One region of the Ruegeria sp. BE9 genome, then DNA from elsewhere that is predicted to be linked to it. Evidence: riboswitches for the same ligand, from Rfam matches in the RefSeq annotation. Region 1 holds a riboswitch; each other region holds the start of a gene.

Evidence for each region. A riboswitch is a leader RNA that binds a small molecule or an ion and turns the genes downstream of it on or off. The one in region 1 is predicted to bind cobalamin.
Region 2: it holds a riboswitch for cobalamin, as region 1 does, so the genes downstream of both, nrdH (glutaredoxin-like protein NrdH) here and ACR0EO_RS14660 (DUF4198 domain-containing protein) in region 1, are expected to answer to the same signal.
Region 3: it holds a riboswitch for cobalamin, as region 1 does, so the genes downstream of both, ACR0EO_RS19345 (aromatic ring-hydroxylating oxygenase subunit alpha) here and ACR0EO_RS14660 (DUF4198 domain-containing protein) in region 1, are expected to answer to the same signal.

The regions. Positions count from the first base shown of each region.
Region 1 covers NZ_JBQFTS010000005.1:94,282-100,768, forward strand. Annotated here, with positions in the region: gene ACR0EO_RS14635 (hypothetical protein) at 1-551, shown strand, start outside; gene ACR0EO_RS14640 (invasion associated locus B family protein) at 570-1,049, shown strand; gene ACR0EO_RS14645 (OmpA family protein) at 1,177-1,701, shown strand; gene ACR0EO_RS14650 (DMT family transporter) at 1,768-2,619, opposite strand; gene ACR0EO_RS14655 (ArsR/SmtB family transcription factor) at 2,744-3,451, shown strand; cobalamin riboswitch at 3,776-3,973, shown strand; gene ACR0EO_RS14660 (DUF4198 domain-containing protein) at 4,104-4,889, shown strand; gene cbiM (cobalt transporter CbiM) at 4,893-5,504, shown strand; gene ACR0EO_RS14670 (cobalt ABC transporter permease) at 5,501-6,061, shown strand; gene cbiQ (cobalt ECF transporter T component CbiQ) at 6,061-6,487, shown strand, end outside.
Region 2 covers NZ_JBQFTS010000009.1:24,197-30,683, forward strand. Annotated here, with positions in the region: gene nrdE (class 1b ribonucleoside-diphosphate reductase subunit alpha) at 1-2,059, opposite strand, end outside; gene nrdI (class Ib ribonucleoside-diphosphate reductase assembly flavoprotein NrdI) at 2,041-2,454, opposite strand; gene nrdH (glutaredoxin-like protein NrdH) at 2,470-2,691, opposite strand; cobalamin riboswitch at 2,775-2,966, opposite strand; gene ACR0EO_RS19380 (LysR substrate-binding domain-containing protein) at 3,405-4,283, opposite strand; gene ACR0EO_RS19385 (SDR family oxidoreductase) at 4,400-5,149, shown strand; gene ACR0EO_RS19390 (ectoine synthase) at 5,167-5,559, shown strand; gene ACR0EO_RS19395 (ROK family transcriptional regulator) at 5,810-6,487, opposite strand, start outside.
Region 3 covers NZ_JBQFTS010000009.1:15,688-22,174, forward strand. Annotated here, with positions in the region: gene ACR0EO_RS19320 (MBL fold metallo-hydrolase) at 1-368, opposite strand, end outside; gene ACR0EO_RS19325 (LysR family transcriptional regulator) at 499-1,401, shown strand; gene ACR0EO_RS19330 (LysR family transcriptional regulator) at 1,573-2,460, opposite strand; gene ACR0EO_RS19335 (nitroreductase family protein) at 2,614-3,228, shown strand; gene ACR0EO_RS19340 (DMT family transporter) at 3,238-4,200, shown strand; cobalamin riboswitch at 4,385-4,588, shown strand; gene ACR0EO_RS19345 (aromatic ring-hydroxylating oxygenase subunit alpha) at 4,671-5,924, shown strand; gene ACR0EO_RS19350 (FAD-binding oxidoreductase) at 5,930-6,487, shown strand, end outside.

The DNA of each region.
Region 1 (6,487 bases):
GTGGAACATTGCCCGACGGCTCAGTTGTGGATACGGTTGGCGTCAGCTCGCTCAAACATAAGATGAACCATCAGAACCTGCGTCTGAGTTTTGCTTATGATCACAGGTTCGCTGGTGGCCGTTCTTATCTGAGACCCGAAGTCGCCGTGGACGCGACACGTCTGGCGACTGAGGGCAATGGACAGGCTACCTTGTCAGGGGTTGTTCTGCAGGATGACAGCGAAATGATCTACTCGCTGACGCCGTCTCTTGAGATCGGGACCGAGCAGACGTTGAGCGCTTCTCAGAAACTACGGGCAAGCTTCCGCGCGGGTGCCATTATTTCGTCGGATGACACTGTTTCAGTGACCGCTGGATTTGCAGGTGCAAGTTCTTCTGACGGTGGTTTCTCGAACACCAGTTACGTCGGGGATACACACGGGTTGGTTTCTGCCCAGCTGGGACTGTACGCTTTGGACGACAGCAGTTTTATTAACCTGAGCATCGACCACATGTTCGGGGACTCGACCGAGTCCCTGCAGGTTGGTCTTGGGGTTGGGGTAGAGTTTTAAGGCATGAGGAACAGCAGAATGAAAAAATGGATATGCGCAGTGGGCCTGGGGTTAGGGGCCGCGCTTCCCGTAGCCGCACAAGAGGCCGCAGCCCCGCCATGGTCGGTCAGTTGCAGTAATCTGGTCAACGGCACCGAGTTGATCTGCGAAATGACACAGAGCATTGTCCTGAGCGAAAATAATCAGCGGCTTGCTTCTGTCGCGCTCATCAAATCCGCGGGCAATGATGAAACCGAAGCAGTGCTGACTCTGCCCTTTGGTTTGCTCTTTTCGGAGGGTTTGATTGCGAGTGTTGATGACACTGAAGTTGCGCGTTTGGAGTATCTGACCTGCGAAGCACAGGGTTGTTTTGCGCGTTCTCCGGTTTCAGCCGAGTGGATGTCTGCAATGCGGGCTGGAAAGCAGATGACAATCCAAGCCAAAAATCGGGTTGGTGAACCAATTTCGTTTGGTTTTGATCTCGCCGGTTTCAGCCAAGTTTCTGACCTCTTACCCTAACCAATCACCGGGTTTTGAAACAGTGATGTGCACGTCGGGCGGGTGCTTGACAGCATGACCAACGGTCTTTGAGTTGAGTCGATCAGTTGTTCCATCAGCACCACGCCGTGTCTGAAGGGCAGAGCTTTTGAAAGCGGTTGATAGTTACAAACCGACCGTGGCCGTTGGCTTTACCGATGCCGTTGGTTCATCCGGGTACAATCAGGATCTGGGTCAAAGGCGCGCAAACACTGTAGCAGCTGCTTTGGTCGCAGAAGGCGTGTCTGTTGATCAGATCGGAAACGTTTCAAGCCGCGGAAAGACGGACCTGCTTATCGAAGTTGCAACGGCGGACCGCCGTAACCGCCGCGTCACAGTTGGTTTGGCCGAGATTCTTTCGGCCTGTCGCAGCTATCGCGATGTCCAGTTGTCCAGTGCGTCGATTGGCGACGAGTTGGAGGGCGATCTGGTGAACAGGCTTGAGGTGGCCGCGTCGCAGCTTTCTCAGCTGACTAATACCGGCCAAATCGGCCCGGCGTTCCAAATGGCGGGAGCCGCTCGCGAGGATTGCGGGACAGCAGCGGGCCTTAATGCGGATTCTGTTCGGAAGGTCGAGTATTCAAAACGCTGTTTCTGTAGCTTTGCCAGACTCGAGGCGGCTTTGGGAAGCTAACCCAATCAGCGCCTTGCTTTCGATTTGGTAGGGCCTGCAAACTGGGGGCAGTATGAACAGTGCCGTCTATTTTTGATTTTGGGCAGCCAGCAACACGGCAATCATGACCAGAATACCTCCCGCGATGGTTCGACCATTGGGAACCTCGGCTAGAATGAGAAAGGCCAAAACCGGTGCCAGGGGTACTTCCATTGTGCTGAGCAAGGCCGTCTGCCCGGATGGCATGCGCTTCGCTCCTTCGGCCAAAGTGACCGAAGCGATTGCAAAGATGAGCCCAAATGCGCTTAACGTGAGGATTTCGTGTAACGGGATGCTTAAAGGGTTTCCAAGAACCAAACCGATCGGCAAGAGCAAGATCGATGACAGTGCTGAAGGGCCCGCACCAGGGGTCGAGGGGTATTTTCGGTAGATCACCATCAACAGCGCCATAGCGAAGGCCATGAATAGCGCCAGAACGTCACCCCGCACGTTGACTTGACCCAGTGACCCGGAAACGATGATTGCCACGCCTGCCAGAGCCACTAATGAGCCAATTACTATTTCACGCGAAGCTTTTTCACCCATCCATAGCCAAGCTAGAAACGCCGCCAGTAGAGGGGATATCGCGTATATCAGCGATACATTTGCAATGGTTGTCAGTTTGAAAGCAGCAATGAAAGCGGACGTTCCCAATGCCCCAACTATAGCGACTGCGAGGCCACTCACGCGCATGTCATGAAAGTTCTCACGGAGCGCCCCGCGATGCGAAATCCAAAGCACGGTAAAGACGGCCGAAAAAGCTCCCCGCCAGAAGATGATGTCCCAAGGCGCCGCCTGCACGCCTTTGGAAAACAACCCAGCTGTACTGAAAGTAACCGCCGAAATAGTGACCAGAACGATGCCCATTCTGTGGTGAGGTTGAAGTACTCTGGTAGTCATTTCGTTTATCCTCACCCACTGTTCTAGCTCTTAACGGTTTGATGCGGACGCCTAGAGCCAATCAACCTGTGTTTCAGAGGTCTATAGGTTGACCGACAGGGCATGTTTCGGATATTTCCGAAGTATGTATGATGAACCTCCGATGTCCCGTGTCGGCGCGTTGATCGGTTCGCCAGCGCGCGCTTTGATGCTGACAGAATTGTTTGATGGCAGGGCTTTGACCGCGACCGAACTTGCGGGTGTTGCTGGTGTTTCAGCCGCCACTGCAAGCGAGCACCTCGGGCTTTTGCTTGCTGGCGGTTTGGTGTCGCGAGAGAAAAGTGGAAGACACAATTACTACAGGTTAGCTTCGCCCGAGATCGCTAATGCGCTGGAACAGCTTGCGGTGCAGACAGCACAAATTGATCCCGGTGTGCCAGCCAAACCAAAGGTGCGAACGCCCATTCAGGATGCGCGCATGTGTTATGATCACATCGCTGGTCGTCTGGGCGTCGCGATTGCGGATGCGTTGGTGGAAAATGGCTCCTTGGTTCCTTTGGACAGTGATTACGATCTGACACCAAAAGGGGTGGCGATGTTTACGTCCCTTGGAATTGATGTGTCGGACTTGCGTACTTCGAAGCGGCTGTTTGCTCGCCAATGTCTGGATTGGAGTGAACGCCGTCACCACGTTGCAGGAGCGGTAGGTGCGGCGGTGGCTGAACTGGCTTTCGAGAGAAGCTGGATAATCCGAACCAAAGAACGCAGAGTTCTTTCGGTAACTCCCAAAGGGCAGAAGGAAATGAAGGATTTTCTGGGCGTAAGACTCCACTTAGATAAAGCGATGCGATAGGGCGTTCCTCGATTCTCACCACTGCTAATCCCGATGGTGGTCAAATCGAACAGTGGGTTCACCGCATTGACCTCAAAGCCCTTCATTTAAAGGGTTCGTCGGCATCAATGCGCCACTTTACATTCAACTGTTTTGCTTACTCCTGATGCTGCCAAATCCGGCCAAGCTTGCTGTTATGATTGAATTAATCGCGCTTACACAGACTTGGTTAAGGCACGAGCGCTAATTGGTTGACGTTTCTTGCCCGAACGTTGGGGTATTCTGCCCCGGCTTTTTCCTGCTCCTGATGCAAAAGTTTGTTGACTGAGAACAGCAATGTCTGGCAAGCCGCTCGGCATGTCCGGTTCCGGAGCTCGCTTTGGAATCAATAGGGAATGCGGTGAGGGTTTTGGCCCAATTCCGCAACTGCACCCGCAACTGTAGGCGGCGAGCAGGGCTGATACGCCACTGAGGGTACTCGGGAAGGCCAGTCCAACGCTTAGACCCGCAAGTCAGGAGACCTGCCGGACATGTGCTCCCATTAGGAGCACTCCTAATCGGCGACGGGATGTTCGCGGACCGGGATGCTTAATTAAGCACAACGGCCTTGGACCCCCTCAGTCACAACGCATTTCGTGCCGGGAATGGCGCGATGGGACAAGGACGAATTTACATGAAAAAGCTGCTCTGCGCGGCCGCAACCGCTCTGGCGCTACCCGCCATGGCACAGGCGCATTTCCTGCTGGAATACACCACCGAAACCATGATCGAGAAACCAGGTGATGTTCCGGTAAAGCTCATCTTTTGGCACCCGTTCGAGAACGGCCATGTCATGGATCTGGAGAAGCCACAGGAATTCTATGTGATCCACAATGGTGAGAAAACCGACCTGCTGGATACGTTGGAACCCGTGCGTTTTACCGGCGGTGAGAACGAAGGCGCGGCGTTCAAGGGTTCGGTTCCTGTCAAACGCTCGGGTGACTACGTGCTGGTTACCGTTCCTCAGCCCTACTATGAGGAATCCGAGGACATCTACATCCAGCAGCTAACCAAGGCGTTTCTGAACCGCAATGAGCTGCCAACCGACTGGATGAATCCGGTTGGTTTGGCAACCGAGATCATTCCGCTGAACAAGCCAACCAACGTTATCGCGGGTTCAACATTCACCGGCCGCGTATTGGCCGATGGTCAACCGGTAGCAGGTGCCGAGATCGAGATCGAATACATGGCCGCTGAACCAGACATGGACAGCGCGGCGTCATCGACTCCGTCGGTCTCTCCGATGCCAGGTGGCGCTGTGGTCGCCATTTCGGACGATAACGGTTATTTCTCGTTCGGCGTACCGAAAGCGGGTTATTGGGGGTTCGCTGCACTTGGTTCGGGTCCGGCAACCGAACATGAGGGCAAAGAACTCAGCCAGGATGCGGTCATCTGGATCCGCGCCTGGGACATGGAGTAAGAGATGCACATCGTCGACGGAGCCCTTTCCAACCCGGTCGTCATTGGCGGCGCCGTTGCGGCCGCGGGCGGGATTGCTATGGGTCTCAGGTCGCTGGATCTTGATCGCATCCCCACTGCGGGGGTGCTGTCGGCCACCTTCTTCGTGGCTTCCTTGATCCACGTCCCGATCGGTCCGTCGTCGGTGCATTTGATCCTGAATGGCATGGCCGGGCTTTTGCTCGGCTGGGCCGCCTTCCCGGCACTGTTCGTCGGGCTTTTGCTCCAAGCTGTCTTCTTTGGCTTTGGCGGGTTGACGGTATTGGGGATCAACACCCTCAACATTGCGCTGCCTGCAGTTCTGGCCGGAATGCTCTTTGGCCGCCTGATCGCACGCGGAACACCTCTGCATGGCGCGATTTGGGGGGGCGTAGGCGGAGCCTTCGCAATCGCGGCTACAACCGCAATGGTCGCCATTTCGCTGGCCCTGTCGGGTGAGGAATTCCTGCCCGCCGCCAAGCTCGTGTTCTTTGCACATATCCCTGTCATGGCGATCGAAGCGCTGCTGACTGGTTTTGCTGTGTTGCTGGCCCGTAAGGTCAAGCCCGAGCTCTTCCTCAAAGGAGCAACCACATGAAGCATATGGTTCTCATTCTGGCTTTGTGCTGTGCGCCTTTACCGGCGCTGGCGCACAAGGTTATCGCGGGTGTCTTTGCCTCCGGTGACTCGATAGAAGGAGAACTGGGGTTCTCGAATGGTGACATGGCAAGTGACACCGAGGTTGTCGTGAGCGGACCGGACGGAACCGAATTGGGCCGTGTGGTCACAGACGGCGATGGCTTCTTTATCTACAAACCGACCTTAGCCGTTACGCATACTTTCTTTGCGGATCTCGGCGCCGGTCATATCGCTGAAATCGTCATGCCTGCCCAAGAAGTCGCGGAAATCATGGGTGTCGAGGCTATAGTAACACCCACCGCAACAGCCTCAACGACCGATGCAGCGTCATTTAACGCAGAACAGCAACAGATGATTGCTAAAGTGGTCCGCGATGAGATGCGCCCCCTGCGCCGCGAGATCGCAGCCTACCGTGAGCAAAACGATCTACAGACCATCCTTGGCGGGATTGGCTATATTGCCGGTTTATTCGGGCTTGGCTTTTACCTCGCCGCGCGCAGGAAGTTGGCCGCCTGATGGCGCACGCACTGGGACCTCGTGAAAAGACACTGTCTGAGGCAGGTGTACAGCGCGAAGGCCTCATCAGCCCGCTCGATCCGCGTGTGCGGATCGTGATGGCGGTGATCTTTGCGATTGTGACCGTTTCGTTGTGGTCTATTCCCGCGCTTATTGCCGCATTTACGGTTTCCCTTTCCCTTCTCGCGATGTCACGTCTGCCTTGGCGGAAAACGCTGAAACGCATGGCCATGATGGACGGGTTCATCATTTTCATGCTGGTACTGCTGCCGTTTTCCATGCCCGGTGATCCGATGTTTACCGTTTGGGGTTTCCCGGCCAGCTGGCAGGGCCTGTGGAAAGCAATCGAGATCGCACTCACTGCCAACGCGGTGATCCTGTCCGTGATGGTTCTGGTTGGAACTATGGAGCCTGTCACGCTGGGTC
Region 2 (6,487 bases), on a different contig from region 1:
CGTAATAGATGGTTTTGATGCCTTTCTTCCACGCATAGATTTGTGCGCGGTTGATATCGCGGGTAGTGGCTTCGGCCGGGAAGAACAGGGTAAGTGAAAGGCCCTGATCCACGTGTTCGGTGGCCGCAGCATAGGTGTCGATCAGCGCTTCAGGGCCGATCTCATAGGCATCACGGTAGTATTCGAGGTTGTCGTTATCCATGAAGGCCGCCGGGTAATAGACGCGGCCGATCTTGCCCTCTTTCCGGATTTCGATCTTGGACACGATCGGGTGGATCGAGGAGGTTGAGTTGTTGATGTAGCTGATCGAGCCAGTCGGCGGTACCGCCTGCAGGTTGCGGTTAAATAGGCCGTGTTTGATCACGTCGGCCTTCAACGCCGCCCAATCGTCGCGCGTTGGCAGGGTCATGCCATCGAACAATGCCTTGACCCGATCGCTTTCGGGTAGCCAGTCACGGGTGGTGTATTTGTCGAAGAACGCACCCGAGGCATAATCCGATTTCTCGAACCCTTTGAAGGACGCGTTGCGTTCCTTGGCCAGATCGCAGGACGTACGGATCGCGTGATAGGCCATAGCCGCGAAGTACACAGATGTGAACTCGACACCCTCTGGCGAGCCATAGTGGATATGTTCGCGGGCAAGGAACCCGTGCAGGTTCATCTGCCCCAGACCGATCGCGTGGCTTTCATCATTGCCCCGACGCACCGACGGCACCGAGTCAATCGCTGACATCTCGGACACCGCCGTCAGTGCGCGGATCGCAGCGCCAACAGTGCCGCCCAGATCGCCGCCATCCATTGTCTTGGCAATATTCAGAGAGCCGAGGTTGCAGGAGATATCCGTTCCCAGATGGGAATAGCTGAGGTCATCGTTGAACTCGGACGCCTCATTCACCTGCAGAATTTCGGAACACAGGTTCGACATGTTGATCCGGCCCGCGATGGGGTTCATCCGGTTCACCGTGTCTTCGAACATCACGTAAGGGTAGCCGGATTCGAACTGAATCTCGGCAATGGTCTGGAAAAACTCGCGAGCGTTGACCTTTGATTTGCGGATGCGCTTGTCATCGACCATCTCGTTGTACTTCTCAGTGACCGAGATTTCCGAGAACGGCACGCCATAGACCTTTTCCACATCATGCGGCGAGAAAAGGTACATATCGGCGTTCTTTTTCGCCAGCTCAAAGGTGATGTCGGGGATCACCACGCCAAGGCTCAGCGTTTTGATGCGGATTTTCTCATCCGCGTTTTCGCGCTTGGTGTCGAGGAACCGCATGATGTCCGGGTGGTGGGCGTTCAGATAGACCGCGCCAGCTCCTTGCCGCGCACCCAGCTGGTTGGCGTAGGAGAAGCTGTCTTCCAGCAGTTTCATCACAGGGATCACGCCAGAGGATTGGTTCTCAATCCCTTTGATCGGGGCGCCATGCTCGCGGATGTTGGTCAGCAACAGTGCAACGCCACCGCCGCGCTTGGACAGCTGCAGGGCTGAGTTGATGCCGCGCCCGATGCTCTCCATGTTGTCTTCCAGACGCAGTAAGAAGCACGAGATTAGTTCGCCGCGTGAGGCCTTGCCCGCGTTCAGAAAGGTCGGGGTAGCGGGCTGGAAACGGCCAGCTAACATTTCTTCCATGAAGGACACGGCCAGCGCCTCATCGCCACGCGCTAGAGCCAGCGCGGTCATGACAACGCGATCCTCATAACGTTCGAGGTACCTTTGTCCGTCACGAGTTTTCAGGGTGTACGAGGTGTAATACTTGAATGCGCCCAGAAAGGTCGGGAACCGGAATTTCTTTGCATAGGCCGCATCCCAGATCTTGCGCATGAAGTTCTTGGAATACTGGTCCAGAACGGCCTCTTCATAATAGCCCTCGGAAACCAGATACCCCAGCTTTTCATCCAGCGAGTGGAAGAATACTGTGTTCTGGTTCACATGCTGCAGGAAGTACTGCCGCGCGGCCATACGGTCGGCGTCGAAGCGGATCTTCCCCTCACTATCATAGAGGTTCAGCATCGCATTCAGCGCGTGATAGTCCTGCTCATTTACGCTGCTGTCGAGCATTGGTTTCTCCCTAATCTCTCAAGCCCTGCGCGGACGCGGGCGATGTCTGTTTCGGTGCCGGCCAGTTCAAAGGAATAGAGCAGCGGCACCTTGCATTTCTGCGCGATGATGCGACCGGCCAAAGCGTAGGTCGCACCGAAATTCCGATTTCCGGTGCCAATCACCCCTACGATTCCAGCGCGTCGGAGGGGATCGTTCAGGAACTGGATCACCTGTTTAGGAACTGCTCCGCGACCTTCGCAATCGGCATAAGTTGGGCACATTAAAACATATGGGCTTCTGGGTTCAGGCTGCTGATCCACCTCTATCGGAATGCGTAAAGAAGGCAGGCCCAGCCGCGTAACAAAGCGGTGGGTGTTTCCCGATTTCGATGAGAAATAGACCAGCGCCGGGATCGGCGCGGTCACGGATCAGGCCAGTTGGGCGATCATGTCCGGGCGAAAGCCAGACCAGTGATCGCTGCCTGCGATTACGACTGGTGCCTGACGATAGCCCAGCTCGGTCACATGGGTCATCGCGCTGTCGTCTTCGGTCAGGTCGACGACGTCATATATAATGCCTTTTGCGTCCAGCGCGCGGGTGGTGGCGGTGCATTGTACACAGGCGGGTTTGGAATATACGGTAATGCTCATTGGTCCTCTGTCCTTTTAATCAAAGCCGAGGACGTCACGGGTAATAAGTTCCCGATGCGCGCCCCCGAACCCTCCGTTCGTGGTTATCGTCTACGCCTGCGGCAGGTCTCCTGGCTCGCGGATCAATGTTCGGACTGGCCTTCCCAAAAGGAAACTTTCAGTGGCATATTCAGCCGAACTCTCCGCTTACAGTTGCGGGGGCAGCGCCGGAATTTCACCGGTTTCCCTCTTAGCTTTCGACATGAATCGAAAGAACCGAAGCAACACCATATTGGGTTTGGTGGTGATGGTTTGTCAACATATTGGGTGAGGCAGCTTGAGGATTCTTTTGACTTGCTAACATCGTGATATTCAAAATAGTGCGCGTGATCCGGCGCGTTGCAGGGACGAGAAACAAGCCTTTATTTGCTTGATGCCTTATAAAACCGTTTAGTCACAGCGCAATCTGCAAGGAATTGACTGCGTAGTTTTAGGTCGTCATTAGGCAATTGGTTTCTTCTGAGACGAGGGCGAAAGGTCGGCGGGCTTTACCGTTCAATTCGCGGTGGACAACAGTCATGAACGATTTGGCCAAAAGTGCAGTTTGGTGGAGTTCAGATCCCGCAAATTGATTGACGGCGCAAACGTTACAATCGCCAGTACGACGCAAAACCTACAAGACCGGACCTATGTACCGCGAAGGCAAGCCGGGTTGTACCTTGTGGATACAAAGCTCAGATGGACATGAGCCATTTTTTGAAAATTCTAACTGTGACTCGTTCCTGATCGCCGGGTCGGCAGACGAAATACAATCCGCGGTCCAGAGGAACATTGCTTTGATCGAGACGGGTCAGTCGGCCAAGCTTTAAGTCCCTCTCCGCCAAAAGGTGTCTGGCCAACGCAACGCCTTGCCCATCAATCGCAGCTTCCAAGAGAACAGCACTATCCACGTATTTTATGCTCTGTGCGTTGATGCGTTCGGGGTTCAATCCAACTTGCTCGGCCCAGCTTTCCCATCCGACGTTAAATGCATCGTGTAAGAGGGGAAGGTTGGCGATGTCTTCGGCGCTCAAGGGCAAGTCTGTTTTCTCAACAAGTGAGGGCGCGGCTACGACAATCAATTCCTCTTGTCTAATTTTCTCATGATAGAGCCCGTCCCAGCCGGGTTCTCCAAACCTCAGAGCTACATCGACCTCAGATGTGTCGAAGTTCGCAAGGGCATCGTTCGTGTCCAGCAACAAGGCAATACCCGGATGCTTCTGTTGAAATGAACTCAGTAACGGCACAAGCCATTTGAGCGCCAGTGAAGTGGATAATGAAACTGTAAGCGACTGTCGGTGATGTAGCCGCTTCACATCCATTACGCCCAGTTGTAGCGCTGAAAACGCCCCGCGTGTCGATTGATACAGGCGTTCTCCGGCTTTGGTCAGTTCAACGCCATTGGGGCGGCGATGAAAGAGCGAGACGCCGAGATGAAGTTCTAGCAGTTTAATCTGCCGACTGATCGCCCCGTGAGTGACGTTCAGAACATTCGCTGCCTTGGTCACGTTGGAGTGGGTTGCGGTTTCGTCAAAGGCCTGAAGGGCGCGAAGGTGTCTGAGGTTCTCTGCCATGTGAGAAAAACTAACAGGAGGAACCTAAAAACTCGATAGGGCAACTGAAAGCCTGAGAGTTACAATGACTTCAGTTTGAAAAACCTCACACAATGCGTCCGAAGAAAGGAGACACCATGCCCGAAGTCAAAGTCGCGCTGATGACAGGTACAGGACAAGGGATCGGCCGGGGCTGCGCCATTGAGATGGCAAAGGCAGGCTATAAAGTTTCTCTGATGTCCCCGTCCAATCGGTCCGTGGAATTGGCGGAAGAACTTGGGGGCATTGGCCGCCGTGGCTCTGTTCTGGATGTGGGTGACTTGCAGGCAATGATCGACGACACCATGAGCAAGTATGGACGGATTGATGCAATTGTCAGCAACATGGGTCATGGAGGAACGGTACCCGAAGCCATCAAGACAGTGGGCTTCGATCCTGATTTTGACGGGCCCCTCTTGGAGCTAAGCGACGAGCTTTGGCACGAAAGTTTGGATATGTATGTACTGAACGTTGTGAAGATTGCTCGCATTGTTACGCCCATATTGATCGAACAAGGCGGGGGTGCTTTCGTAAACATCTCATCCATGAATACGGTCGAACCGCGAGCACCTTATCCTATGAGCATGTTACGGGGTGCTTTGCACAGCTTCTCAAAGCTTTACGGGGATCGTTATGCGCGGCACAACATTCGCATGAACAACCTGCTCCCGGGATTCTGCGAAAACGTAAACCTGTCCGAACAAGCCCGACGGGAAATTCCTGCTCAGCGGCCCGCAACCTTTAAGGAAATTGGACAGGCTTGCGTGTTTCTAGCCAGTGAAGGTGCCCGGTATATAAACGGACAGAGTATACTATCCGATGGCGGGATGAATCGTGCGGTACGATAGCAAAAAGGCAATGAAAGATGATTGTAAGGGCGCTCAAAGAGATCCTGGGTACGGAACGAGATGTTTCTGGTCCGGGTTGGGAGAGTAGACGGTTGTTGCTTGCCTCTGATGGCATGGGATTTTCGCTGACGGATACGATCATCAAACAGGGCGAAGAGCTCGAGCTTGAATACACCCACCATCTAGAGGCGTGCTACTGCATCGAGGGCAGGGGGCAGATTAGGGCGCTCGGCGATGAAACCTGGCATTCCCTCGAGCCATTTACTCTCTATGCCTTGGACCAACATGACCGGCATTTGGTGAAAGCGACAGATGCTGACTTGAGGCTCGTCTGCGTATTCAATCCGCCACTCAGCGGGCGTGAAGTACACCGAAAGGACGGTAGCTATGCGCCGATTGCCTCACAATGAGTTCTTCCTGTGGCTAGCAAAAGTCTTACACCCTGTCTTTTTTTCGCTGAAAACACAAAACGCAGATGTTTACAGGGTTCTTAAGTCCGGTGCGGCATCAGCGTGAAATAAAACGAAGTGAATTCAGATAACCAATCTTAGAACGTTCCGGGTTTTGGTGCGCATCACAGAAGCAAAATTCTGGAGAAGCGCTGATAGCAGAATCTGGGGCCCATCGTTTTTCTGGGAGTTTCAATGCGAGGAACTTCCATTACATCCCCGAAAGCCCTGCGTTTGTATTCAAAAGAAACTGGCGGAAAATCGGGCTGCTTGCCGCCCCAATGCCACGGGCGTTTTCTCCAACCGAAGCAGCTTCTACGACCGGAGGAATCAAGCCGCGTTTGTCTTGGTTGATTAAATAACGGCGAACCCTCGATACCAACTCCTCCCGCACTTCCGGCGGGAATGCACCATCGATGAAAATCGCCTCAAAATCGATGACCGCGCAAATAGAGAGTGCAGCTTTGGCCAATTCCTGCGCCGTGGTGCCAATCCATGGTTCAACGTACCGGGAAATAGTGCTCCAATCCTGCGGCTTCTTCCAGAGGATTTCTGGATCGACGCCCCCTTCGATCAACCTGTCTTCAAGCAGAAACAGCGAGGCCGTGTCGATCAATTGCTGGCTTTCACCCAATGGACCTGTCGTACGCATTGCGCCTAGCGCGCCGGCATTGCCTTGGTTGCCCTCGAATACGGTGCCGTTCAGCGCGACGCCGCCGCCGATCATGGAACCAATGAAGAAATAAAAATAGTCGCGATATTCAGCGCCGCGACCATAAAGGTGCTCTGCGTGACACGCGGCCGTCGCGTCGTTGACCACGAAAACCGGCAAGTCACTGAACTTGGCAACCTCGGAAAAAAAGTTCACGTTTTTCCAGGAACGGAATTT
Region 3 (6,487 bases), on a different contig from region 1:
CAGAAATCGTACTTGAGTTGGATCGTCTTCTCGATTCCTTTCACGGTTTCTGGTGTGGCAACGATTTTAACATCGGGATAGGCAGTGCGGATGGTATCCAGCCCAAAATAGAAATCGGGATCTTTGTGGCTGATGAAGACAGTTGTAAGGGGCTTGCCCGTGGCTTGAATCATGCTGACCAGTTGTTCTGCATCATCCTTTTCGAACTGCGCATCGACCAGCAGGACTTCATTTGGCCCTTCGACAATATTTGAGGAAACCGGAAACAGGCTACCTTCGTTGGGGGTGAAGTGGGTGATTTTGAGATCAGCGGCTACCGCAGCCGTTGAGATCATCATTGCTGTTGTGGCGGTCAGGATTGCTTTCATTGTCATCTCCTTTGTCAGGGGCAGCCTTGCTTGATCGTCGGGGTTGCCTTGTGCGAGACAAATAAGGAGTCGACGTTGTCAGCTAAATACGCATTATGAGGACTTAACGTCAGTAAAAAGTTGACAATAGATGGCGAAGTCAAACCTGAACCGTTTGGAGTATTTTGTTGCAATTGCCGAAGCTGGAACCATCACAGCGGCGGCAGATCGCATGCGCGTAAGCAAGGCAGTTGTCAGCAAGCAATTGCAGCATCTCGAAGAAGAGCTGGGGGCGACACTGATCGTCCGTAATTCGCGCCACCTGAATTTAACGGAAACCGGCCAAACTTTTTATGCGGCGGCGCAAGCGTCTGTTGCTCAGGCCGAAGAAGCCTATGCAATGGTGCGACGCGGCAGCACTGAACCTTCGGGGACTTTGCGTATTACTGCGCCACTTGATTTAGGACCGGACTATGTGGCCCCAGTCGTGGCCAAGTTTCGCAAAATGTACCCCGCAGTGACAGTTGAGCTTACGCTGAGTGACTTGCGAATGGATCCGGTCGAAGCACGTTTCGACATCGCATATCGTGTCGGCTGGCTAACCGATTCCGCGAATATCGCTCGAAAACTGGGGGATTTCCGGCAGATCGTCGTGGCTACTGAGAAGATTGTCGAAGAGTTCGGAGCCCCGAAAACACCAAGGGACTTACCAAGCTTTCCATTTATCGAGCATCAGGCCTTGTTAGCCCCATTGCGCTGGCGGTTTTCTGGGGAGGCCAGAGATCCGATCGATGTTGAAATGACGCGAGCGCTGTCGGCAGACGTAACGCCCGCAATCAAATCGATGACGCTTGAATCTGCGGGTATCTCAATCCTTCCGGACTTCTACGTTAAGAGAGAACTGGCAGAGAAATCCTTGATTCAGTTGCTCCCAGATTGGTCACTCCCGTCAGGAGGAATTTACGCCGTTTACCCGCCGACACAGTATAGATCGACTGCAACGCAACGGTTTTCGCAACTATTTACCGACCACACCCGGAAAGAGTTGGCATAAGCAACAGCGAAACTACCACGTAGTAATTTGAGGGCGCAGGTCCGTTTCAGGTCGTCTAAAATAAGATGTGCTGAGGGATCTTAAAGAGGGCTAACCTTTGCAAGGGATGGTCACACTACGCACCATTGGCAGCGTTTTCGTCTGAAGCACTGGGTGGGTAAGATGCCCATGCTAAGCACAAAACTCCTCGACCAGAAAATCGAGGAAAACTCGAACCTTCGAGACGACATAGCGCCGAGAAGGGTAGACGGCGTAAAGTGAAGTTTCGTTCGGTTTCCAGTCTTCCAATGCTGTACACAGACGGCCCGAGGCGAGGTCGTCTGCAACATACAAACGTGGGATCAGGCTAAGCCCAAACCCAGCGCGAAGGGCATCACGAACTGCAAGGCTGGAGGAAACTTTATAGCGTCCACCAATCGGGATACTGACCGAACGGGCGCCGTTCTGAAAAGACCATTTTGCGGCATGGTCCGACAGGCTGAACTGAATGCAATTATGCTTAGAAAGATCTTCGGGGCGCTCAGGTCGACCATGGTTTTCAAAATACGCCGGCGCCGCACATAGCACATGTTCCATGGTCATCAGCTTGCGCGCGATAAGACCGGAGTCTTCAAGACTGTCACTGCCGCGTAGGGCAATATCGAAACCTTCTTCGACCAGATTGACCCGCCTGTCATCGAGGTTCAGATCTAGTGATACGTCTGGATAGCGGCTTAAAAACTCAGGAATTGCATCCGACAAACCGGTCAGTGTAAGGGTCACCGGGGCACTAACACGCAACAGTCCGCGGGGTGTATTCTGTGTGGCCTGCAGTGTTTCGTCCGCATCCCGGAGGTCTTCGAGGATTCGAGCGACGCGTTCGAAGTACAGTGATCCTTCTTCAGTCAGGCTCATTCGACGTGTGGTACGGTTGATCAGGCGCGTTGAAAGGTGTGTTTCCAATTCGCTGATGTTCTTACTCACCGCTGCTGGCGACAAGCCAAGATGGCGAGAGGCGGCTGCAAAACTGCCATGCTCCACGACCGTGCGGAATACGTTGAGTGCTGTCATGTGGTCCATGGTTATTCACTATCAGTGAATAGTGATATTACCAATCTCCGAATTCTATACTCTAGGGCGCAGGCGTATTTCTTGTACGAGACTGGCTAGGCGTTTCAACCACGCTCGCCATCCTCACCGAAAATCCTAAGCAAACGAATTGGAGAGCCTGAAATGCGCACCAAAAGAAACCCGGACCACCCTATTGAGCCGCTGTTCCTATCTCGCTGGTCGCCACGTTCCTATGACGCCTCCGCGATGCCAGAATCACATCTTCTTAGTATTCTTGAAGCGGGTCGTTGGGCACCGTCCGCATTCAATGTTCAGCCGTGGCGGTTCCTTTATGCTATGCGGGACAGTGCTCATTGGCCGGCGTTTGTATCGCTCCTCGACCCGTTCAATCAAAAATGGGCCGCAGATGCCTCGGCTTTGGTCTTTTTGGTATCGGATACAGTGATGCCGGGTAACGAAGGCCGACCCAATAAGGTTTCGCACTACAATAGCTTCGACGCGGGGGCCGCCTGGGTTCAGATCGCACTTCAGGCCTCGGCACTTGGGTATGCCGCTCATGCGATGGCAGGGCTGGTCTTTGACCGTGCGTCGCAAGTTTTGGAATTGCCAGAACGTTTTCAGATTGAGATCGGGATCGCAATCGGGCGTCAAGCCGATGCAGAACGCCTGCCGGATGAGCTGAAAGACCGCGAAGCACCAAGCGGACGTAAGCCACTGGATCAGATCTCTTACCCAGGGCCGTTCCCCAGCCGTTTCAACACAATCGCAGCGGAGTAGGAGGTCGTTATGCCGTCTCAAGCGATAAAAACCGTCTCAAACTCCAAGGCAGTTTCAAACTTACCGGTTCACGGATTGATGTTGACGGCGACTTTATTGGTCGCCACGTCGTTTCCGGTCGCAGCCGCGATAACTGGCGGACTAGACAGTGTCGTGCTTACCTTCATTCGCTTTGCCTTGGCGACGCTTTTGTTCGCGCCGATCGTACTATGGCGATACGGGCTGGCTCTCCCCACATTTTCTGACTTTTTGCGATACGGTTTACTTAGCATCCTGTTGGTCACGTTCTTTTGGTGCATGTTTACTGCCCTGCGTATGACCACTCCCCTCAATACGGCGGCGATTTTTGCATTGAACCCCATAATCACAGCCACAATTGCCGCGATACTATTGCGCGAGAAGATGTCTCTGTCGGCGCGTGTTGCATTGCCGATAGGAACCGTCGGGGCGATCTGGGTTATTTTCCGAGGTGATCCCCGGGCGTTCGTGGCGCTTGAATTCGGCGCAGGGGATATCGTTTTCTTGGCCGGTACTTTCACGCTTGCAACCTATGGGACGCTGGTAAAAGTGTTGCACCGGGGCGAGCCGATGGTGCAAATGACTTTCTGGATTCTTGCGACCGGCACGATTTGGTTGCTTCTGTTATCGTTTCCAAGATTGGGTGGTATCCGTTGGTCAGAAATTCCTTTCGAGGTGTTCGCTGGGATCACCTATCTGTCGATATTCACCACGATCGTTACGTTCTTCGCATTCCAGTGGAGCACGACCAGGATCGGGCCGACGCGCGTTGCAGCTTATACATTTCTGAATCCTGCGCTGGTTCTTTTCATCGGACTGGCCTTTGGAGATTCCTTGCCACCTCTCGCGACGTGGCCCGGCGTGATGTTGGTGCTCGTAGCAACCATCGTTTTGCAATCTAACCTGAAGGCTAGAAGAGGGAGAATAGAGTCAAACCCCTGCCCGTCGGCCTAAAGAGCTACAAGCGGGCTGCCAGGCCTCAAAGGAAAATCAGTCCCGGCCGCAACGAATTTCGATTTCGGCCGGGTGACATCTGGGAACGTGCGTTTCAGCTCTTCTTTCGTATTGAATAGACATTCCTCATGTCTGTTTTGCTTCTGGAAATGTCGCAAGTATTTCAGCGCCAAAGTGGATCAAAAGTATCCTGAAATCGTGAGGTGCCGCTGTCTGAGTCTTAGGCAGTGGAGAATTGGGAAGCCGGTGTAAATCCGGCACTGCCCCCGCAACGGTAAGGAAGGTCAGGTTCGACAATCAACCACTGGGACGAGGATCCCGGGAAGGTGTCGAAACCGGGCGTAAGCCCCTTTCAAGTCCGGAAACCAGCCTCGCATATATGTCAAACCGCGGGTGGCGGTGGGGGCACTGGTTTCGGACGTGATCCTCGCGCGACTCCGGACGGTACCTCCTTGTCATCTGCCCAAGCAATGCCGCGGGGCGCGGTAGGAGAGCCAGAAGTGAACAGCATTCAAAGCCTGTTGGCGCGTCGAAACCCAGGCTACGCTCTGGAACAGGCGTTTTACACCGATCCAGAGATTTTTCAGACCGATTTAGAAACCATTCATTATCGAGAGTGGCTGTTTGCCATTCCGGCGTGCGAGCTGGTGAAAGCAGGTGACTACGTCACTTACAACGTCGGGGCATATCGCGTCATCATTGTACGCGGCGCTGACAACCAGATCCGGGCATATCACAACACGTGCCGCCATCGTGGGTCGATCATTTGCAAAGCTGCAAAAGGCAATGCGCCTAAGCTGGTTTGCCCGTATCACCAATGGACCTATGAGCTTGACGGCTCGTTGCTGTGGGCCCGTGATATGGGGCCGGACTTTGATCCCAAACAGCATGGTTTAAAGACTGTCCATTGCCGTGAGCTTGCCGGGTTGGTCTATATCTGCCTGGCACATGAAGCTCCCGATTTCGACACGTTCGCCAGTATTGCGCGCCCGTATCTTGAGCCGCATGATCTGGGAAATGCCAAGGTCGCCTTTGAAAGCTCAATCATCGAGAACGGCAACTGGAAGCTGGTCTGGGAAAACAACCGCGAGTGCTATCACTGTGGCGGCAACCATCCCGCTCTGTGTCGGACCTTCCCAGATGATCCGGGTGTGACAGGGATCGAAGGTGGTGAAACGCCAGCCTACATGCAGGCCCATTTCGACCGCTGCCAGGATGCGGGCATGCCATCACAGTTCTACCTTAATGACGACGGCCAATACCGTCTTGCTCGTATGCCTCTGAAAGAAGGCGCTGAGAGCTATACGATGGACGGAAAGTCCGCCGTACGCCGCTGGTTGGGCCGTTCGCCCTTTGCGGACGCGGGATCGCTTCTGAAATTCCACTATCCGACCACGTGGAACCACTTCCTCGCCGACCACTCGATCGTTTTCCGCGTCACTCCGATCAGCCCGACTGAGACTGAGGTCACAACCAAATGGCTGGTCAACAAGGACGCGGTTGAAGGCGTTGACTATGACGTGAAACGTCTGACCGAAGTATGGGTCGCCACCAATGACGAAGACCGTCAGGTGGTCGAGGACAACCAGCGGGGCATCAACAGCCCGGCCTATGTGCCCGGTCCGTATTCACCCATTCAGGAATCTGGCGTGCTGCAGTTCGTGGATTGGTATTGCAACACGTTGTCGGCCCGACTGGCGCCAGACACGATGGCGGCGGAGTAAGGCTGATGAAAGACCTGAACACGCGCTCTTCGGCCATCTGGCAGGATGGTGAGATGCTGGAATGTGTCTCGGTTGTGCCCGAGATGCCCAACACCGCCAGCTTTTCGTTCCGCGCTCCATCTGGGGCGCAGTTTGCCTATCACCCCGGTCAGTTCCTGACTCTCGAGATCCCGGCACCGAACCAGCCCGGAGGTGTCGTACATCGAACCTATACGATCTCGTCATCTCCGTCCCGGCCGCGGTCGATAACGATTACAGCCAAAGCGCAAGCAGACAGCATCGGTACGCGATGGATGCTGGAAAACCTGCAACCCGGTATGCGGGTTAAGGCTATCGGTCCGGCCGGCCTGTTTACCAACGTACAAAGCGCGGCGGGAAAGTACCTGTTTATCTCAGCTGGTTCGGGCATTACCCCGATGATGTCGATGACAACCTGTATGTGGGATGAAGGACGCGATCTGGATGTTGTCTTCATCAACTGCGCCAAACGGCCGTCCGAGATCATCTTCCGCCAACGGTTAGAGCAGATGGCCAGCCGCACCGACGGTTTGGACCTGAAGTTC